DNA from 2 places in the Phenylobacterium sp. LjRoot225 genome. Region 2 is predicted to be linked to the other one. Evidence: predicted binding sites of a transcription regulator. Region 2 holds the regulator's gene; the other holds the start of a gene.

The links. The regulator LexA, encoded in region 2, represses DNA repair genes until DNA is damaged. The targets are predictions, from matches to a motif close to ATGTTCNCNANNTGTTCT.
Region 1: the regulator LexA is predicted to act here: its motif matches at 1,630-1,647, upstream of recA (recombinase RecA).

Annotation. Positions count from the first base shown of each region.
Region 1 is NZ_CAXUPL020000002.1:88,061-91,662, reverse strand. It holds gene ACSQ2B_RS10780 (acyl-CoA reductase) at 1-165, opposite strand, end outside; gene ACSQ2B_RS10775 (hypothetical protein) at 162-1,514, opposite strand; gene recA (recombinase RecA) at 1,748-2,815, shown strand; gene alaS (alanine--tRNA ligase) at 3,323-3,602, shown strand, end outside.
Region 2 is NZ_CAXUPL020000001.1:1,006,025-1,009,626, forward strand. It holds gene trpC (indole-3-glycerol phosphate synthase TrpC) at 1-567, shown strand, start outside; gene lexA (transcriptional repressor LexA) at 743-1,432, shown strand; gene ACSQ2B_RS04915 (hypothetical protein) at 1,514-1,795, shown strand; gene ACSQ2B_RS04920 (ComEC/Rec2 family competence protein) at 1,810-3,602, opposite strand, start outside.

The sequences.
Region 1 (3,602 bases), on a different contig from region 2:
CGCGTCGAGGTCAATCGCGGGCGTCCCGAAGGCCACGCCCAGGTCGCGCGAGCGATGGATCTGATCACGCCCTTCAACCACCTTGCCGCGGATGAAGAAGGGCGCGGAATCGACCGCCTCTTTGGCGGCCGGCGGGGAGGTGTTCAGTTCGGCCGGCGTATTCACGACATGCCCCTCACGTAAGCGTCCACGGTGCCGGCGCAGCCGATCTTGTCGTCGCCTTCGAGATCGGCGTACCGGACGATGTCGTCACGGATCGAAGGGGATTTCGCGCCGCATTTGCACGGGCCGAAATCCACATGGACGTGATCGCCGGAGATCACCCCGCCCCAGCGGCCGTCGAGCGACAGATCGAAGAAGGCGGCGCGGCCTTCCACCTCGCCGTCGCCGACGCCGGGCGCCAGCGCGTCACCCTCCTTGTTCAGGGGGAGGCAGACCACCCAGGGCGCGACGTGGTAGCGCTGGCCCTCCTGGCACCGCGACGCCGCGCTGTTGAGTTCCTGCATGCCGTACATCTGGTAGATGAAGCGCGGCTGCAGATTGAAGGTCTCGTAGATGAACTCCTTGTAGTCGGCTGGAAGCTGCGCGCGCTTCAATCCGCCGCCGAGAAACACCGCATTCTCGGGATGGAAGTCCTTGGCGCTGTAGCCGCGGTTGCGGACCTCCACCGCGATCTGATGCAGCGCCGCCCACATCGAGGTGATGTAGAAGCGCTCATGCCGCTTGGCGATCATCTCGTCGGCGGCGATGACCGAGGCCTGTTCGAGCGCCTTCTGCCGCGCGGCCGAGTCCTCCTCGAAGCGGACGATCTCGCCAGGCTTCGCCGTCCCGTCGGCGATCGCCTTGCGCAGTTCGATCATCTTGGTGATGGAGCCGATGGTGATCGGCGGCACGCCGAAGTCCGGCCGGGGCTTGGAGGTGTCGACGAAGGCCTCCATCAACGCGCGTCCGGTGGCCATGTTGCGCGGCGTATAGGCCGTGGCGCCGAAGCCGACCTGGGTGCGCTGGTCACCCACCCGGATGTCCGAGCCCCATTGCACCTGGGCGACGATGTCCTGGCCGGCGAAATCGAGATCGGCCTGGGTCGCCGTCAGCATCGCCGACTTGCCGGTCGTGCCGCTTGAGCAGGAGACGAAGTGGCCGGCCTGCACCAGCCGCTGCAGCCAGTCATCGATCTCCGTGACGCCTTCTAGGTCGACGTTGTCCGTCGGCCGCGTCGACACCGTGCCCAGCCACTTGGTCAGGCGGTCCCACCGCTTCTCGGTCAAGAAGCTTTCGGGATAGCTCTTGTAGGCCGTGTGGGGCAGGAGCAGCGGGACGACGTCCTGCAGGGTGCGGATCTCCGTCACCCCTGCGTCGTCGGCCCGCATCTTCACGAGCTTGATCTGGTCAATGCGCTCCTGAAGCCGCTCGTTCAACGCCGCGAGCTGAAGCTCACGGATGTCCGCAGTGGTAAGGTGATGCCCGGACGCGTCGGGCATGTAGCCCACGAGCTTCGAAACCGCATCACCCATTTCATCTCTCCCACACGGCGCCATGCCGTGGCGCTCGCAGGCGCTCGGCATAGATACGTTACACTAAGTAACGTATCTGGCAACCCGGCGTCGTGACCCGATAAAATCGCAAATGAGAACATCTTGCGAACATAGAACAAATGGCGTACGGATGAGTCCTGGCTGCGGCGCGGCGCCTCGAAGGGGATCAGCGCGCGGCGGGCCGGCGGAATCGTGAGATAGGGAGCGCTTGAATGACTCAGTCGGCGTTGAGGCTCGTGGCAAAAGAAGACGGTGACAAGCAGCGGGCCCTCGAGGCGGCGCTGACCCAGATCGATCGGGCCTTCGGCAAGGGCTCGGTGATGAAGCTGGGCGAGAAGGGCAAGATCGTCGAGATCGAATCCGTGTCGACGGGGTCGCTCGGGCTCGATCTGGCGCTGGGCATCGGCGGCCTGCCGAAGGGCCGCGTGGTCGAGATCTACGGGCCGGAATCCTCGGGCAAGACGACGCTCGCCCTGCATGTGGTGGCCGAGGTGCAGAAGGCCGGCGGCACCGCCGCCTTCATCGACGCCGAGCACGCGCTCGACCCGTCTTACGCCCACAAGCTGGGCGTGAACCTGGACGACCTGCTGGTCTCGCAGCCGGACACCGGCGAGCAGGCGCTGGAGATCACCGACACCCTGGTGCGCTCGGGCGCCGTCGACGTGATCGTCATCGACTCGGTGGCGGCGCTGACGCCGCGGGCGGAAATCGAAGGCGAGATGGGCGACCAACTGCCGGGCCTGCAGGCGCGGCTGATGAGCCAGGCGCTGCGCAAGCTCACCGGCTCCATCTCCAAGGCCAAGACCCTGGTCATCTTCATCAACCAGATCCGCATGAAGATCGGGGTGATGTACGGCAGCCCCGAGACCACGACGGGCGGCAATGCGCTGAAGTTCTACGCCTCGGTGCGCCTCGACATCCGCCGCACCGGCTCGGTCAAGGTGCGTGACGAGATCATCGGCAACAACGTCCGGGTGAAGGTGGTCAAGAACAAGGTCGCCCCGCCGTTCCGCGAGGTCGAGTTCGACATCATGTACGGGGAGGGGATCTCCAAGCTGGGCGAGATCATCGACCTGGGCGTCAAGGCCGGCGTGATCGACAAGGCCGGTTCCTGGTTCTCCTGGAACAGCCAGCGGATCGGCCAGGGCCGCGACAACGCCCGCGAATTCCTCAAGGCCAATCCGGACATCGCCAACGAGATCGAGAAACAGGTCCGTGGCCGCAAGGAAGTCATTGAGGAGGAACTCCTCGTCGGCCCTTCGGAAGGCGACGAAGACTAGGTTTCGCCTTGCGACCGGCGCCTCGAGGCGCCGGTCGGGCGGGTTTCACGCCGGGCAACCGTGCAGCTTCATTCCGCCTGAGCCACCGCGGGTCCGGGCCTGTCGGCCCCGAAGTGGGCGCAATATGGCCGCCGACGCGCCGCTTTTCGTGAAACTGCCTTTTTTACGGCGCAATCTCAGGTGAGGCAGAGCTTCCTTCTCGCGCTATGCGCTCCTCGGCGCCCAGGTCCCCCTGCCACCCCGGGCCTGGCGCGCCGCGCCCCCCAGTGTGGGCGCTCGCGTCGAGAAGGCGTTGGGGACGCCTGGGTTCGCCCAGGCGTCCTCCTTCTTTCGCCGCGCCCTTCGCCCCTTCAGCATCGGCTTCTTTTCGGCGCCGGGGCCGGTTCCCCTGGCCGCGAGCCCTTGGCCGCTTTCCCTTTCAGGAGGGGCGCCTTAAACGGCGATCAGTCCCCACATCAGGGGACCGGCGAGCTGCTCGCCGTTTCCTGACCCTACGCGTGACGATCCATGGCGAGCCTGAACGAGATCCGCAGCCACTTCCTCGACTACTTCCGGGGCAAGGACCACGCCGTCGCCGCCTCGGCGCCGCTGGTTCCGCAGAACGACCCGACCCTGCTGTTCGTCAACGCCGGCATGGTGCCGTTCAAGAACTACTTCACCGGGGCCGAAGCCTCGCCCTGGCCGCGCGCGACCTCGTCGCAGAAGTGCGTCCGCGCCGGGGGAAAGCACAACGACCTCGACAACGTCGGCTACACCGCCCGCCACCACACCTTCTTCGAGATGCTGG
Region 2 (3,602 bases):
GCCTATGAGGCAGGCGGCGCGGCCTGCCTGTCGGTGCTGACCGACGGCCCGAGCTTCCAGGGCGCGGATGAATACCTGACCGCCGCCCGCGACGCCGTCGCCCTGCCCTGCATCCGCAAGGACTTCCTGGTCGACCCGTGGCAGGTCGCGGAATCCCGCGCCTTGGGGGCGGACGCCATTTTGGTGATCCTGGCCATGGTCGACGACGCCGTCGCCGCCGCCCTGATGGCCGAGGCCCGGCGCTTCGAGATGGACGCCCTGGTCGAGGTGCACGACGAGGCCGAGATGGCCCGCGCCGGCGCCCTGGGCGCGGACCTGGTGGGCGTCAACAACCGCGACCTGCGCACCTTCGTCACCGACTTGGGCGTCACCGAACGGCTCGCGGCGCTCGCGCCGAAGGACGCCCTGCTGGTCACCGAAAGCGGGCTGTTCACCGCCGAAGACGCGGCCCGGCTGGAGCGCTGCGGCGCCCGCGCCATGCTGGTCGGCGAGAGCCTGATGCGCCAGGCCGACGTCACCGCCGCCACCCGCGCCCTGCTCGCTGGGGTGCAAGCGCCGGCGGCGTAGGCAGCGACGCCGAAACCTCGAATCAACAGCCCGCAGCAGAAGTCCTTCGCCAGCGGAAAGCTTCGCAATTTCAGCGCGGTCGCCAGTAACTTGACATTAACCCGGAACACCTAGAGAACATTTGAAGCGTTTGCGCTTTGTTCCTTGAAGCGCCAGGTCTTAAGGTGTCGCCGTCATGCTCACCCGCAAGCAGCACGAGTTGCTCATGTTCATCCATGAGCGGATCAAGGAGACCGGCGTCTCGCCCTCCTTCGACGAGATGAAGGAAGCGTTGGACCTGGCGTCGAAGTCGGGCATCCACCGGCTGATCACGGCGCTCGAGGAGCGCGGCTTCCTTCGCCGGCTGCCGCACCGGGCGCGGGCGCTCGAGGTGGTGAAGCTGCCGCAGCAGGCCACCGCCGCCGCGCCGCCCAAGGGCCGCGCCCCGTTCAAGCCGCAACTGGTGGAATCCCCCCCGGGCGCGCCGCTGGCGGCGAACGACAGCCGCGACCTGCCGGTGCTGGGCCGCATCGCCGCCGGCACGCCGATCGAGGCCATCCAGCAGGAGCGCGACCGCCTCCCGGTTCCGGAGACCCTGCTGGGCGCGGGCGAGCATTTCGTCCTCGAGGTGCAGGGCGACTCGATGATCAACGCCGGCATTCTCGACGGCGACTATGTGGTGATCCGGCGGACCGACGCGGCCAATTCCGGGGACATCGTCGTGGCCCTGGTGATGGGCGAGGAAGCCACCCTGAAGCGGCTTCGTCGCAAGGGCGCCTCGATCGCGCTGGAAGCCGCCAACCCGGCCTACGAGACCCGCATCTTCGGCCCCGACCAGGTGGCCGTGCAGGGCAAGCTCGTCGGCCTGATCCGCCGATATCACTGACCGGGGGCGAACCTTGAGCGTCGCGATGCGTTAGCGGCGGGCCGGACGGCTTAGGTCCGGCCGTACCAAGGGACATCTCGAATGCGGATCATCACCGTCGCGGCCATCGCCGCCATCGCCCTGACCGGCGCCGCCTGCAGCAAGAAGACCGAGGCCGTGAAGGCCGAGGACAGCGCCAGCACCGCCAGCCAGGAAGCCGCCGCCGCCAACGCTGCGGCCGACGCCAGCCAGGCGACCTCGATGCCGGAGGTGGCCAACGCCAGCGCCGAGGCGGCGACCGATCACGCCGACAAGGCTGCGGACGCCGCCAAGGAAGCCGCCGGCGCGGCCAACGACGCCGCCAAGGACGCCGCTCGCTACTAGCATCCATCCCGCGCTCAGCGCAGATCGAGTCCCCAGGTCCAGGGTCTGCGTCCGCGCGACGGCTGGGCCCAGACCACCCGCCAGCGGCCGTCGGGGGCGCGATAGAGCTCAGCTGAACCGCCGCGGCGGAAGTCCGCGCCGGTGAGGACGAGCGGCGCGGCGCAGCCCTCGGGACGGACGTCGTTGCGCAGCACCGCCACCTCGGCCGCTGAGCAGAGAGCGTTCAACCGGCCCGGGGGCAAGGGGCGTTTGAGGTTCCAGGTCGCCGCCAGCCGCACCGGCGCCGAAGGTCGCGGGGCGCAGCTCTGGCGGTCGCAATCGTAGGCCGCGTCCCGCGCCGGCTGGCTCGCGACGGGCGCCAGGCCGCGCCGCCGCGACCAGAGCTCGGCGCCGAACAGCTTCACGTCCGGGCGGAACAGCAGCGCCTCGCGCCCTGCCCGCACCGCCACCGCCGCCCCGTCAGCGCTGACCCAGGCGTCCGGCGCCGCGGGCTTGGGAACCAGGCTTACCGCCAGGGCGAGGGGCAGGCCGAGCCAGCGCAGCGGCCCGCGGCAGAGACAGATCCATAAGAGCCCCAGGAAGGTGGCCGGCAGGGTCCAGGCCGGCCCGCTGGCGATGATCACCTGGGCGTAGGGGGCGTTCGCCGCGGCTTCGGCGATCCGGTTGATCAGGCCGATGGCGAAGCCCGCCAGCCGCAATGGCCCGACCTCCAGTCCGAAGGGCATCAGCACCGCCCCGACGGCGAGCGCAGGCATCATCAGCAGCGAGGAGATCGGCTCGACCAGCAGGTTGGAGATCAGGCCCCAGGTCGAGACCCGGTTGAAATGCTGAATGGCGAACGGCGCGGTGGCGAGGCCGGCGACCAGGCTGATCGCGGCGCCGGCGAGGATCCAGGTCCCCGCGCCCTGCACCAGGCGGATCGGCCAGGGCGTGTTGATCTCCTTGACCGGCCGCGGCCACACGCCGGCCAGCGCCACCAGGGCGGCGGTCGCGGCGAACGACATCTGGAACCCGGGCTGGGTCACCGCCTCCGGCTGCAGCAGAAGCACGACGAAGGCCGCGACGGCGAGCGAATGCAGGCTGATCGCCTGGCGGTCCGCGAGGACGGCGCAAAAGGCGATGGACGCGGTCACCGCGGCGCGGACGGCCGGCGGCGGCGCGCCGGACAGCACCAGATAGGCCAGAACCGCCGCCAGGCCCACGGCCGCGGCGGCCTTCTTGCCGTTGATCCGCAGCGCCAACCAGGGCCAGGCGGCGATCAGCAGGCGCAGCCCTGCGAAGGTGAAGCCCCCGACGATCGCCATGTGCACGCCGGAGATGGAGATGATGTGCGCCAGACCGGACGCCCGCAGATTGTCGACCTGCCTCTGCGGGATATAGGCCGACTGGCCGGTGGTCATGGCGGCGGCCAGGCCGCCGGTCTCCGGGCCCAGAATACCGACGATCCGCTCGGTCATCGTCCAGCGCAGGCGGTTGATCTTCATGGCCATCCGCAGCCGCCAGGGCGGCTCGCCGTGCGCCGACCAGGGCCGCGGCGGACTGAGCGCGAAGCCGACCCCGCCCACGCTGTCGAAAAAGGCGTCACGGGCGAAGTCGTAGGCGCCCGGGCTGGCCGGCGGCGGCGGGGCGTTGATCACCGCGGTCAGGCTGACGGCGTCGCCCGGGGCGGGGATCGGCGCGCCGCCGCGCAGGGTGACCCGCACCCGGATCGGGGTCGCCTCCGGGACCAGCTCGCCCAGTCGATAGGGGGCGATCAGCAGCCTCTGGCCGCCCTGGCCAGGCGAGGCCACGTCGAGCACCCAGCCTT